DNA from 2 places in the Polaromonas sp. P3_B4 genome. Region 1 is predicted to be linked to the other one. Evidence: riboswitches for the same ligand, from Rfam matches in the RefSeq annotation. Region 1 holds a riboswitch; the other holds the start of a gene.

Region 1 (7,175 bases):
AGCAACGATGTTTGCGTTAATTTTTGAACGGGTATAGAATTTGCAAACGCGAATAAATTAGCTTTAAGAAAGTTGAGCGTTCCCCATGGCTACCCCTGCTGCTCCCGCCGATCCCTCATTGCAACCATCCCGCCCGACGGCGGCCCACTGGCAACTGCCGCCCGCAGCCGCCTTCCCCCTGCTGGCGATCCTGTTGTTCGCGTTCTTCGTGGCGGGCAGTGCGCCGTCGCCGCTGTTCGTCGTCTTCCAGCAGCAGTGGGGCTTTTCCCCTGCGCTGCTGACGGTGGCGTTTGCGATTTACGCGATTGCGCTGCTGGCCTCGCTGCTGGTGGCTGGCTCACTGTCTGACCACATCGGCCGGCGGCCTGTGGTGTTTACCGCCTTGCTGCTGCAGGCCGGCGCGATGCTGACTTTTTTGCTGGCCGGGAGCATCAACGGCATCATTGCTGCGCGCATCGTGCAGGGCATCGCCACCGGAATGGTCGGCGGCGCGCTGACGGCGGCGGTGGTGGAGGCCGCCCCCGCTGCGCAAAAACGCCTGGGCGCGATGATCGGCAGCGTCTCGCCGCTGGCGGGCTTGGCCGTGGGCGCGCTGCTCACCGGTATCGCCGTCAAGTTCACCTTGCACCCGGTGCCGCTGGTGTTTGGCGTGCTGGTCGCCATCTGCGTGGTGGGTGCGGTGGCCACGCTGTTCCTGCCCGAAAGCGTCACGCCGCGCCCCGGCGCGCTGGCTTCGCTGGTGCCGCGCATCTCGGTGCCGGTGCAGGCGCGCGCCGAATTTGTGCGCGGCGTGCCGACAATGCTGGCGGTGTGGTCGCTTGCGGGCCTGTACCTGTCGCTGGTGCCTTCCGTGCTGCAGCAAATCTTTGGCATCCACGACGGCATCGTTAACGGCCTGGCCATTGCGGCCTTCTTCGGCCTGGGCGCTGCTTCGCCGACTTTGTTGAGGCGCTTTTCGCCCGTGCGCATGAGCGCCATCGGCATGAGCTTGCTTGCCGTGGGCGCAGGTCTGGTGGTCCTGTCGCTGGTCACCCGTTCCGTGGCGCTGTTTTTCGCGGGGACGGCGCTGGCCGGTTTCGGCGGCGGCTCGGCTTTCTCCGCGCAGGTGCAGACGCTGGCGCCGATGGCACAGCCGCACCAGCGGGCGGAGTTGTTTTCTGCGCTGTACGCCATCAGCTACCTGGCCTTCAGCGTGCCCGCCATGCTGGCAGGCCGCTTGATCGCACCGTTGGGCCTGCCTGCTACGGTAGAGGGTTATGCCGCGCTGGTTCTGGCGGTAGCGGCTCTCGGCGCCTGGTTGCGCTGGGGCTCAGTGCGCCGCCAATATAGCTAACCCCTGCTGACGCTCACTTCGTGTAGCGTCCCCTCCCCTTCAGGGGACGGTGCCTGCGGCCGGGCAAAGCCCGATCCGCGGCACCCGCTGAGGTAACGCGGGGCAGCCGCGGTTGTTAATCCAGTAAAGCGCGCGCCATTTCGGTGAAACCTGCGCCGCGCTCGCCCTGGGTGACATAGCGCGGCAGGTGCGCCAGCTGCGGCACAAAGCGCGCGATGTTGGCCACACCCACGCTGTTGGCAAAGGTCTTGAACATCAGCTGGTCGTTGGTCGAATCGCCCACATAGACCCATTGATCCATCTCGGCGTCCAGGTCGCGCTGCCAGAGCTGCCGGACTATCCAGCGCGCGCCTTCGAGCTTGTTGTGGTTGCCATACCAGCCGTTGATGTGGATGCTGCTGACGGTGGCGTGCATGCCCTCGCTTTTCATCAGCGCCACCACCGCCGCGATTTGCGCGTCGCTCAGTTGCACAAACTCACTGTGATCGATGGCGATGTCGGTTTCACGGCCCGGCGAGTCGGTGGCGCGGGTGACGCCCGGCATCTCGCGCTCGATGCGCGCCAGCACGGCCTGCATGCGGGCGAAGTTGGCAGCGCGTGTCGCGGAATCCTGTTGGTATATTTTTGATAGCTGATTGCGCAAGACTGGTGCGGCTTGTGGGGCTTTTTTGTCTAAAACCTGCGCCGGCAGCAGCGCCACCGCACCGTTCTCCGCCACGATGGCATCGACCGGCCAGCTTGCCGCGAAGGGCTCACTCCAGCCTACGGGCCGCCCGGTGATGGCTACCACCTTGAGCCCGGCGGCATTCAACGCACCCAAAGCCTCCAGCGCATCGGCGGTGATCGCTCCCTCGGTGGTCAGTGTGTCGTCGATGTCGGTGAAGACGCCGGTGATCTGTGCGCGCTCGGTGAGCGCCCAGGATGTGAGGTCCTTCATCGCTGCTTTCTCAGTATCTCGATGCCCATCAGAACGGCAATGCCTGTGATCAACAAGCCCGCGATCCCCTGGATCCAATCGTTGAACCACAGTTCCCCGGGCTCGAGCACCGCTTCGGAGGCATTTTCGGGATCGTAGCGCACGGCCACCGTGTCGCCTTTCTTGAACGCAGCCTCGAATAGCTCGGACTCTTCCTTCGAAAGGCAGCTGTCCGCCGCGCGCACACGTTGGCCGGTGAAGGTTCGGCCCTGCACCTTGTAGCTATAGGTGGCAAGCTGCTCATAGCAACTGGCTCGCTTGTCGGACGTGGCCTTCACGCTGGACGAAAGTATTTGCGCGCTGCCTGTTTCCCAATCGAGGGTTTGCAAGGCCCGGTATGCCTTTGATGCGAAGCTGGCGCTCATTCCCGCACCCATGATCAGGAACAAGGCACAGTAGACGGGCGCCAGACGGGGGTACATCAGGCCGCCCCGAAGCCTGGATGCCCTACGGAAGAGGGGCGAAAGTGGCGGGCTGCGGACTCTTGCATGGTGAAATTCTCGCATGGTGTGGGCCCCCACGGTCGCTCACTGCGTGTAGCTCCCTGCCCCCTCGAGGGGGCCGCCCGCCTGCGGCCCGGCAAAGCCGAAAAATTGGCACACCCCTATCGGGCTCACTGCGTGTAGCCCTTTTCCCCTTGCAGGGGACTGAGCCTGCGGCCCGGCAAAGCCGGTTCCGCGGCCCATGCGGGTTGAAGCGTTCTTTGGGCGCGATCGGTGATGGCGTATTTCACCAGCGGGGGCCGAGGGTCCGGCTTCGCCGGCCCCAGGCGCCGCCCCCTTGAGGGGGGAGCAGGCTACACGAAGTGAGCCTGAACGGGGGAGTTCGGTATAATCGTGGCTTCCTGAGGAGCGTTGCAAGCCACACCATGTGGACCAGGCTCAGGACTTCATTGCAACCACGCTCACCCGCAAGTGCTCTCTCAAGCCGGGTGAATGACTGAATTCCCCCGCTGTTTCGAAAGCGCCTTGCCCGTGGCGATTTTGCCCAGTTGACGTTTGAATTTGGAGAACCGTATGAGCGCCGTCCTGAAACCTTCCACCGACTACACCATTGCCGATATTTCGCTTGCCGCCTGGGGCCGCAAGGAACTGAACATCGCGCAAACCGAAATGCCTGGCCTGATGGCCATCCGCGAAGAATTCGCGAAGGCGCAGCCGCTGAAGGGCGCGCGCATCACCGGTTCGCTGCACATGACGATCCAGACCGGCGTGCTGATTGAAACCCTGCAAGCCCTGGGCGCTGAAGTGCGCTGGGCTTCGTGCAATATTTTCTCGACACAAGACCACGCCGCCGCCGCGATTGCCGCCGCCGGCACGCCGGTGTTCGCCATCAAAGGCGAGACCCTGGCCGACTACTGGGACTACACCCACAAGATCTTCGAATTCAGCGGCGCCAAGGGCACGCCTGAAGAAGGTCCCAACATGATCCTGGACGACGGCGGCGACGCGACGCTGCTGATGCACCTGGGCACCAAGGCCGAAAAAGACGCGAGCCTCATTTCCAAGCCCGGCAGCGAAGAAGAAATCTGCCTGTTCAATTCGATCAAGGCCAAGCTGGCGCAAGACCCGACCTGGTACAGCCGCCGCCTGAAAAACATCATCGGCGTGACTGAAGAAACCACCACCGGCGTGTTGCGTTTGAATGAAATGTCGGCCAAGGGCACGCTGGCCTTGCGCGCCATCAACGTGAACGATTCCGTCACCAAGAGCAAGTTCGACAACCTGTACGGCTGCCGCGAATCCCTGGTTGACGCGATCAAGCGCGCCACCGACGTGATGGTCGCCGGCAAGGTCGCACTCGTGGCCGGTTACGGCGACGTGGGCAAGGGCTCCGCACAAGCCTTGCGCGCACTGAGCGCCCAGGTGTGGGTGACCGAGATCGACCCCATCAACGCCCTGCAGGCCGCGATGGAAGGTTACAAGGTCGTGACCATGGAATACGCTGCCGACAAGGCTGACATTTTTGTGTCCGCCACCGGCAACAAGAACGTCATCACTTATGAGCACATGGCGAAGATGAAAGACCAGGCCATCGTCTGCAACATCGGCCATTTCGACAACGAGATCGACGTCGCATCGCTCGAAAAATGCACCTGGGAAGAGATCAAGCCGCAAGTCGACCACGTGATCTTCCCGGACGGCAAGCGCATCATCCTGCTGGCCAAGGGCCGCCTCGTGAACCTCGGTTGCGGCACGGGCCACCCCAGCTTCGTGATGTCTTCGAGCTTTGCGAACCAGACGATCGCCCAGATCGAGCTCTTCACCAAGAAAGATGCGTACGAAGTGGGCAAGGTTTATGTGTTGCCCAAGCATCTTGACGAAAAGGTTGCCCGTTTGCACCTGAAGAAGGTTGGCGCTGTGCTGACTGAACTGAGCGACGAGCAGGCTGCGTACATCGGTGTCAGCAAAGCAGGCCCGTACAAAGCCAACACCTACCGCTACTGATCCCGCGCTACTGCGCGGCCGTGATGCGTCGTTGCGGGTCCCTCCATGAATCCTCACGTACCTCCAGTACGCTCCGGTTCATGGGTCCTCCCGCGCCTAGCCTGACGGCCGCTCGCGACGCGCTGAGCCCTTTTTTTCTGGAACTACATGCGCGCTGACCTATTCCTCGTCGAACACGGCCATGCCGCCACCCGCTCCCAGGCCCAGCGCCTGATTGCGTCGGGTGTGCAGTGGCGTCCTGAAAGCGACGCTGCCTGGAAGAAGGTCGCCAAGAACGGCGACGAGATTCCGCCCGGCGCTGAACTGCAGTTGCTGGACACCACCGAAGCCAAGTACATCTCGCGCGGTGGGCTCAAGCTCGAAGGCGCGCTGAAAGCTACCGGCCTGAAGGTGGATGGCTTGCGCTGCCTTGACGTGGGCCAGTCCACCGGCGGCTTTACCGACTGCCTGCTGCAGCACGGCGCCATGCAGGTGGTGGGCGTCGATGTGGGCCATGGCCAGCTGCACGCCAGCCTGCGTGAAGACCCGCGTGTGGTTTGCGTCGAGGGTCTGAATGCCCGTTCCATGACCGCCGCCGACCTGGTGGCCGGCCATGCAGGCGACAGCGGCGACATGGATTTTCCGGATGACTTCGATGGCGATGGGGATGACGCCGACCTGGATGAAGCGAGCCTGGCCGCAGAAGCCAACTTCGACTTCCTGACGGGTGATTTGTCCTTCATCTCGCTCACGCTGGTGTTGCCCGCCGTGGTTCGCCTGCTCAAGCCCGGCGGCGACCTGCTCATGCTGGTCAAGCCGCAGTTTGAATTGCAGCCCGGCCAGATCGGCAAGGGCGGCATCGTGCGTGACCCGGCGCATTTCGAGTTTGTCGAAAAGCGCTTGCGCGATGCCTGCGCAGCGCTGGGGCTGGAAGTGAAAGCCTGGCTGGCGTCGCCGATTGAAGGCGGCGACGGCAACCGCGAATTTTTTATCCAGGCTGTCAAGGGCCAGGACGTGGCGGGCGAAGACCAGCCACTGCCGGCCGCACCGCAGCGCAAGATTGCCAAGCGCGTGCCACGCAGCGAAATGCGCGCCTCCCGCGCGCCGCACGAAGACTCCGAACTTGCGCATGCCGGCCAGCCTGGCCCTGCGCGTGGCAAGCGGCGTGACAGCAAAACCGACACGACAAATAACGACGAGTGAGATCCGTGATGAGCCTGAATCTTCCCCTCAGTTTTGAATTCTTCCCGCCCAAGACACCTGAAGGCGCCGAGAAGCTGCGTGTGGCGCGCCAGGCGCTCTATGCGCACAAGCCCGAGTTTTGCTCGGTGACGTTTGGCGCGGGTGGTTCCACGCAAGACGGCACTTTCGGCACGGTGAACGAAATCCTGGCCGAAGGCGTGGCGGCGGCCTGCCATTTCTCGTGCGTGGGCGCCACCAAGGCCACGGTGCGCCAGCAGCTCACCACCTTGCAAATCATGGGTGTGAAACGCCTGGTCGCCCTGCGCGGTGACCTGCCCAGCGGCTACGGCGCGGGCGGTGAGTTCCACTACGCCAGCGACCTGGTGGCCTTCATCCGCGCTGAAACCGGCGACACTTTCCACATCGAAGTGGCCGCTTACCCGGAAATCCATCCCCAGGCCAGATCGGCCGATGCCGACTTGCAGGCCTTTGTGCAAAAGGTCAAGGCCGGCGCCAACTCGGCCATCACACAGTATTTTTTCAACGCCGACGCCTACTACCGTTTTGTCGACGACGCGCAGGCTCTGGGTGTGGACGTGCCCATCGTGCCCGGCATCATGCCCATCACCAGCTCTACGCAACTCATGCGCTTTTCCGATGCCTGCGGCGCCGAGATTCCGCGCTGGATCCGCCTGCGCCTGCAGGGCTTTGGCGACGACACCGCGTCCATCAAGAGCTTCGGCCTGGACGTAATCACCGGCCTGTGCGAGCAGCTCTACGCCGCAGGCGTGCCCGGCATTCATTTCTACACGATGAACCAGGCCGCAGCGACGACCGAAATCATCGGGCGACTGCAGCGCGCCTGAAGCTACACGCCATGCAGCAGGGTGCACGCCGGTCTGCCGTCACCCTCAGTGCTGCGGTGCTGCTGGCCTTGCTGGCCGCATGCACCACGCCGCCACCCAACAAGCCATCCACCGTGCCGGGTGCTGCTGCACCGGCGCCGCGTCCTTCACGTCCCGCCACCGATGCATCACCCGCGACCGGTGAGATAGCCGACGAGGTGCCGCCTTCTGCCGCTGCACCCAGGCCGTCGCTGCTGGCCGGCGAAGTGCCCCGCGAATTCCAGCGCGGCCAGGCTTCCTGGTACGGCCCGCGTTTTAACGGCCGGCGCACCGCCAGCGGAGAACGCTTTGACATGCAGGAGTTCACCGCTGCGCACCGCACGCTGCCTTTTGGCACCATGGTGCGTGTGCAC
Region 2 (7,175 bases), on a different contig from region 1:
CCTTCATGCGCGGGGTGTTGATGCGCTCGGGTGCGGCATAAAGCAGCGTCAGCTCGTTGCGCAGCAATTGCTTTTCAAGCTGGCTGCTTTCTTCAAAGCTTTGTGTCGAGTTTAAAAATGCGGCGGACACGCCGGCCTCATGCAGGGCGCCCACCTGGTCATGCATCAGCGCAATCAGCGGCGAGATCACCACCGTGACCCCGTGGCCGGCGTTTTGCCGCACGATGGCCGGGATCTGGTAGCACAGTGATTTGCCTCCGCCGGTGGGCATCAGTACCAGGGCATCGCCGCCGCGAACTACATGGTCCACGATGGCCTCCTGCGGGCCGCGGAAGCTGTCGTAGCCAAAAACCCGGCTGAGCACGTCCAGGGGTGTCGGCAAAGGCGCAGAAATGGGCAGTGAAGACAAGGTGTTAAGCCGGAAAGTCGGTGTGGTGAAAATGAGTGCTATGAAAATAGGAGCTGCTTGCGCAAGATCCATAAGGGCTGGAGGCCTGTTTGACACATAAATAGCGGGGAAAACCGGCTACATCTGCTCCCAGGGCAGGCCGTCAAAGCGCCAGCCGGAAAGGGTGGAGCGCTGGAACTGTTCGTCGAGCTCACCTTCAAAGCCGTGCACCACATGCTGCACATCAGAAAAGCCGGCTGCTTCCAGGGCCTTGCCGGCGTCCAGCGTGCGCTTGCCGGAGCGGCAGATCAGCAGCACCGGCTGCGCCTTGCCGGCAGCTTCGCGCGCCACGGCGTCGGCGAACTTTTGCGGGTCTGGCTGCAGGTCGGGGTATTCGTACCACGGCACGTTGACCACGCCTGGGGGGCGGCCGACGTACAACGACTCGATCTCCATGCGCACGTCCACAAACAGCGCGTCAGGGTGTGCCTGCAGCCAGGTCCAGGCTTCTTTGGGTTGAAAGTTTTTCATAGTCGGGGCTGATAGTCTAAGCCCCCACGGTCGCTCACTTCGTGTGGCTCCCTGCCCCCGAGGGGGCCGCCCGCCTGTGGCCCGGCAAAGCCGGTTCCACGGCTTATGCTGGCTTGGAGCCTTATCGAACGCAGAATGCCCGGCTGAAAACAGGGGCGCTATCCGCGGGTCCGCTGGAAATGACGCAGCGCCTTAAAATCGGGCCATGAAGCCAATCATCTACACCCGCGGCCAACAACTGCCGGCCATCCTGGAACAGCGTATCGCCATCCTCGACGGTGCGATGGGCACCATGATCCAGCGCTTCAAGCTCAACGAGGCCCAGTACCGCGGCGAACGCTTCAAGGACTTCCACAAGGACGTGAAGGGCAACAACGAGTTGTTGAGCCTGACGCGCCCCGACGTGATCCAGGACATCCATGAGGGCTACCTGGCTGCGGGCGCCGACATGATTGAAACCAATACCTTCGGCGCGACTACCGTGGCGCAGGCCGACTACGACATGGCCGACCTGGCCGTCGAGATGAATTACGAGTCGGCCCGCATCGCCCGTGCCGCGTGCGACAAGTTTTCAACACCCGACAAGCCGCGTTTTGTCGTCGGCGCCCTCGGCCCCACGCCGAAGACGGCCAGCATCAGCCCCGACGTGAACGATCCGGGCGCGCGCAACACCAGCTTCGAGGAGTTGCGCAAGGCCTATTACGAACAGACGGAGGCGCTGGTCAAGGGCGGCAGCGACGTGCTGCTGGTCGAGACCATCTTCGACACGCTCAATGCCAAGGCGGCGCTGTTTGCCATCGATGAGTACTTCGACAACTCCGGCGAGCGCCTGCCCCTGATCATCAGCGGCACCGTGACCGACGCTTCGGGCCGCATCCTGAGCGGACAAACCGTGACGGCCTTCTGGCACAGTGTGCGCCATGCCGCACCACTGGCAGTCGGCCTCAACTGCGCACTGGGCGCCACCCTGATGCGCCCCTACATCCAGGAGCTGGCCCGCGTGGCCGGCGACACCTTCATCAGCTGCTACCCCAATGCCGGCCTGCCCAACCCCATGAGCGACACCGGCTTTGACGAAACACCCGACGTGACGTCCCGCCTGCTGCGCGAGTTTGCCGAGGAAGGCCTTGTCAACATCGTGGGCGGTTGCTGCGGCACCACTCCGGATCACATAGGTGCCATCGCCCATGCGGTTGCGCCGGTCGCCAGCCGCTCCCTGCAGCGCGGCGCCTTCTACAAAGAGGCCGCCTGAGGGCAGCGCTGCCCCGCATCACTTCCGGGTGATGCCGTCGGGTGGCCGAAAAAGCCGGTTCTCAGATGCGCGTGTACTTAATAAGTATGCATATGAGATGACGTGCCCGGCGATGTCCCGAAAAGTCATATTTCGCGGCTATAGTCAGGCCCCTTTGCCGAACCCTGTTTTCATTCTCCGGCGCTGCGCCCTGCAGCGTTGATGGTTCGGCAAAACAACGCAACACAACACAACCAAGGAAATCATGAAGGTGGGTTTATTCATCAAGGCCGCAGCGGCATTCACGTTGGCGATGACGGCTTTCGCAGGCCATGCACAACTGTCGCCCCAAAAACCGGTGACGATCGTCGTGCCCTATCCAGCCGGCGGCCCGCTGGACAACGCTGCGCGCATCCTGGCCGAGAAGCTGCGTCCCCTGCTCAAAACCGAAGTCACGGTTGACAACCGGCCGGGGTCCGGCGGAAACGTGGGTGCGGCCCTCGTCGCCAAGGCACCTGCAGACGGCCATACGCTGGTGATGGGGGCGGTGGCCACCCATGCCATCAACCCATGGCTCTACCCAAACATGCCCTACGACGCATTGAAGGACTTCACGCCCATCACGTTGGTGGCGCGGGTGCCGAACGTGCTGGTCATGAATGCCGAGACGGCCAGGCGGCTGAAAATCAAGGACACCAAGGACCTGATTGCCTACGCACGCAAGAATCCCGGCCGGCTGAACTATGCCTCCGGCGGCAATGGAAGCGCCGGCCACCTCGCGGGCGAGCTGTTTAAAAGCCTGGCCAAGATCAGCGTGGTGCACCTGCCTTCCAGCGGCTCGGCCCAGGCGCAGGCTGGCCTGCTGTCCGGCCAGACCGACCTGATGTTCGACAACCTGGCCTCTGCCAGCGCCAACATCAAGTCGGGCAAGCTGGTCGCTTTTGGCGTGACCACCATCAACCGCTCCAGCAGCTTCACGGAAATTCCGACCATCAATGACGTGTTGCCCGGCTTTCACATCAGCACCTGGTTCGGCATCTTTGGCCCGGCCAACCTCCCCAAAGCCACGGCAGACCAGCTGCAGAGGGCATTCGCCGACGCGCTCAACACGCCCGATACCGCAGAAAAGTTTGCACGCATGAGCGCGACCCCCAGCCCCATGAGCTCTGCCGACTTTGCCTACATGGTGATGAAAGAGCACGCCGATTATGGACGCCTGATCAAGGTCGCCAAAATCAAGCTCGACTAAATCGAAAGGGCGGAAAGGGCGGAAAGGGCGGCTAGCCTGGCGCCTTCCCCGCTTTTCTGCCAGACGGAAATCAGCCCGGCATCAGCCGGTCGATTTCCTGCTGCATGGCTTGTACCAGCTGGCTGTACATCTTGAGTTTTTCGCTGGTGTCGCGCAGCCGTTCGGCGATGCGCAGCGAAACGGCAAACATCAGTTTGGCCGCAGTCACCGGTTGCTCTTCCCCCATTTTTTCAAGCGCTGCGCGCGACAGCACGGCGCAGCTCACGTCGCTGCTGGCAGTGCATGACGCCAGCCGCGCCTGGCCGTCGACCAGGCCCATTTCGCCGATCAGGCTGCCGGGGCCCAGCACCGTGATGGTGACCGGCGTGCGGCGGCTGACCACAATGCTTTCGACAGTGACTTCGCCTTCGAGCAGCAGCACCATATAACCGGTATCGCTCTTGTCGCCTTCGCGGATGAAGGTCGTTCCCTCGGAAATCCTGCGCGGCGTCATGTAGCTGACGACAGTGAAAGCCTCTTCGGGCGTGAGCTGCATCAGGGCGGTTGGTGCAATCAGCAGCCTGGCGGCAAGCTCGGCCGTGCTGGAGCCCTCAATGGCCCGCATGCGGTCTTTGGGACGCATGGACTCGGGCGCATCGGGCGTTCCCCGCTGTTTTCTGCCGAACAGGTTTTCAAACATGGTGGCTCCGGCTATCCCCTGGACTTTTGTTGGTATCTCTTGCCATTGGTGCAAGGATATGGCGCGGGCGGCGTTCAGCCCTTAAAATGATGGTAACCCAAGGAGCGTTGCAGCGAACACAAGCGTTCGTCAGGCTTGGGTTACAGGCGGCGGCTTCCGGCGGCCCCTGCGGCAACGACGCTCACCTTTGCCTCAAGGTGAGTCCGTGTCTGAAACTGAATCTTTGCCCAATGTTCCCCCCATGAAGCTGTCCGGCCTGGAGCCGGTCGCCATCGGCGCGGGCACGCTGTTTGTCAATATTGGCGAACGCACCAACGTCACCGGCTCCAAGGCCTTCGCCCGCATGATCCTCAACGGTGAATACGAGCAGGCGCTGGCCGTGGCCCGCCAGCAGGTCGAAAACGGCGCCCAGATCATCGATATCAACATGGACGAGGCCATGCTGGACAGCCAGGCCGCCATGGTGCGCTTCCTGAACCTGATCGCCAGTGAGCCCGACATCGCGCGTGTGCCCATCATGATCGACAGCTCCAAGTGGAGCGTCATCGAAGCCGGCCTGCGCTGCATCCAGGGCAAGGGAATCGTCAACTCGATCTCGATGAAAGAGGGTCTGGAGCCCTTCAGGCAGCAGGCCAAGCTGCTCAAGCGCTACGGCGCGGCAGCGGTGGTGATGGCTTTTGATGAAAAAGGCCAGGCCGACACCTATGAGCGCAAAGTCGAAATCTGCGAGCGCGCCTACCGCGTGCTGGTCGACGAGCTGGACTTTCCGCCCGAAGACATCATCTTCGACCCGAACATTTTCGCGATCGCCACCGGCATCGAAGAGCACAACAACTACGCGGTCGATTTCATCAACGCCACGCGCTGGATCAAGCAGAACCTGCCGGGCGCCAAGGTCTCTGGCGGCGTGTCCAACGTGTCCTTCAGCTTTCGCGGCAACGACCCGGTGCGTGAAGCCATCCACACCGTGTTCCTGTACCACGCGATCCAGGCGGGCATGGACATGGGCATCGTCAACGCCGGCATGGTCGGCGTGTACGACGACCTGGACCCTGTGCTGCGCGAGCGCGTCGAAGACGTGGTGCTCAACCGCACACCGGTCTACAAGCCGGGCGAGCCTGAGCTCACGCCCAGCGAACGCCTGATTGAAGTGGCCGAGACTGCCAGGAGCGGCGCCAAGGACGACAGCAAGAAGAATGAATGGCGTGCCCTGCCGGTGCGCCAGCGCCTGTCGCATGCGCTGGTCCACGGCATGAACGAGCACATCGTGACTGACACCGAAGAGGTCTACCAGGAGATCCTTGCGGAGGGCGGCCGGCCGCTGCACGTCATCGAAGGCCCGCTGATGGACGGCATGAACATCGTCGGTGACCTGTTCGGCCAGGGCAAGATGTTTTTGCCCCAGGTCGTCAAAAGCGCCCGTGTGATGAAGCAGGCCGTGGCGCACCTGCTGCCCTACATCGAAGCCGAAAAGCTGCTGCTCGAAGCCGCCGGCGGTGACGTCAAGACCAAAGGCAAGATCATCATCGCCACGGTCAAGGGTGATGTGCACGACATTGGCAAGAACATCGTGACGGTGGTCTTGCAGTGCAACAACTTTGAAGTCGTCAACATGGGCGTGATGGTGCCCTGCCATGAAATATTGGCGCGCGCCAAGGTTGAAGGCGCCGACATCGTCGGGCTGTCGGGTCTCATCACCCCCAGCCTGGAAGAAATGCAGTATGTGGCCGCCGAGATGCAAAAGGACGATCATTTCCGCATCAAGAAGATTCCGCTGCTGATAGGCGGCGCCACCACCAGCCGCGTGCACACGGCCGTCAAGATCTCCCCGCACTACGAAGGCCCGGTGGTGTATGTGCCCGATGCGTCACGAAGCGTGAGCGTGGCGCAAAGCCTGCTGTCCGACCAGGCCGCCAGATACATCGAAGAGCTGTATACCGACTACGACAAGGTGCGCACCCAGCACGCCAACAAAAAGCAGGTACCGATGTGGCCGCTGGCCAAGGCCCGCGCCAATCCCACGTCAATGGACTGGGCCCACTACACACCGCCCGTGCCCAAGTTCATTGGCCGCCGCGTGTTCAAGAACTTCGACCTGTCGGAGCTGGCCCAGTACATCGACTGGGGTCCTTTCTTCCAGACCTGGGACCTGGCCGGAGCCTTCCCGGCCATTTTGAAAGACGAGGTGGTGGGCACCGAGGCTGTGCGCGTGTACGCCGACGCGCAGCGCATGCTCAAGCGCCTGATCGAAGGCCGCTGGCTCACCGCCAACGGCGTGATGGCGCTGTACCCCGCCAACAGCGTGGGCGACGACATCGAGATCTACACCGACGAGTCGCGCAGCGAAGTGGCCATGACCTGGTACGGCCTGCGCCAGCAAACCGAAAAAACCGCAATTGACGGCGTGATGCGCCCCAGCCGTTGCCTGGCTGATTTTGTCGCACCCAAGGTACTTGCTCCTGAATTGATAGCTGCTCGCGCTGAATATGCGGGCGCTGCGGGAAAAAACATCTCAAAAATTCCGGACTACATCGGTCTTTTTGCCGTCACGGCAGGCATTGGCGCCGAGAAAAAGGAAAAGTACTTCCTGGATGACCACGACGATTATTCGTCCATCATGCTCAAGGCGCTGGCTGACCGCCTGGCCGAAGCGTTTGCCGAAAGCCTGCACCAGCGCGTACGCAAGGATTTGTGGGGCTATGTGCCGGCCGAGTCACTGGACAGCGAAGCCTTGATCGCCGAAAAATACCAGGGCATACGCCCGGCGCCAGGTTATCCGGCCTGCCCGGACCACAGCGTCAAGAAAGAAATGTTCGAGTTGCTCAAGGCCGAAGAGGTCGGCATGGCGCTGACCGAAAGCCTGGCCATGACACCGGCGGCCAGTGTGAGCGGCTTTTATCTGAGCCACCCGCAAAGCGCCTACTTCAACGTCGGCAAGATCGGCGACGACCAGCTGCAGGACCTGGCCAAGCGGCGCGGCCTGAAGGCCGGCGAGTTGCAGCGCCTGCTGGCACCGAATCTCTGAAAAGCCGTTCACGGTGCGGTGCAAACCGTGAACAGTTTTCAGGGCTGCCGTTGCAATTCGCGTTTACGGCGA

What was found. A riboswitch is a leader RNA that binds a small molecule or an ion and turns the genes downstream of it on or off. The one in region 1 is predicted to bind S-adenosylhomocysteine.
Region 2: it holds a riboswitch for S-adenosylhomocysteine, as region 1 does, so the genes downstream of both, metH (methionine synthase) here and ahcY (adenosylhomocysteinase) in region 1, are expected to answer to the same signal.

Annotation. Positions count from the first base shown of each region.
Region 1 is NZ_JBFUGQ010000002.1:206,270-213,444, forward strand. It holds gene AC1DVV_RS17825 (MFS transporter) at 86-1,333, shown strand; gene AC1DVV_RS17830 (HAD-IIB family hydrolase) at 1,449-2,270, opposite strand; gene AC1DVV_RS17835 (DUF3592 domain-containing protein) at 2,267-2,698, opposite strand; S-adenosyl-L-homocysteine riboswitch at 3,150-3,222, shown strand; gene ahcY (adenosylhomocysteinase) at 3,326-4,756, shown strand; gene AC1DVV_RS17845 (TlyA family RNA methyltransferase) at 4,904-5,938, shown strand; gene metF (methylenetetrahydrofolate reductase [NAD(P)H]) at 5,947-6,783, shown strand; gene AC1DVV_RS17855 (septal ring lytic transglycosylase RlpA family protein) at 6,795-7,175, shown strand, end outside.
Region 2 is NZ_JBFUGQ010000003.1:104,534-111,708, reverse strand. It holds gene recQ (DNA helicase RecQ) at 1-409, opposite strand, end outside; gene AC1DVV_RS20180 (rhodanese-like domain-containing protein) at 527-919, opposite strand; gene AC1DVV_RS20175 (homocysteine S-methyltransferase family protein) at 1,125-2,171, shown strand; gene AC1DVV_RS20170 (Bug family tripartite tricarboxylate transporter substrate binding protein) at 2,416-3,399, shown strand; gene AC1DVV_RS20165 (Crp/Fnr family transcriptional regulator) at 3,470-4,078, opposite strand; S-adenosyl-L-homocysteine riboswitch at 4,172-4,268, shown strand; gene metH (methionine synthase) at 4,284-7,103, shown strand.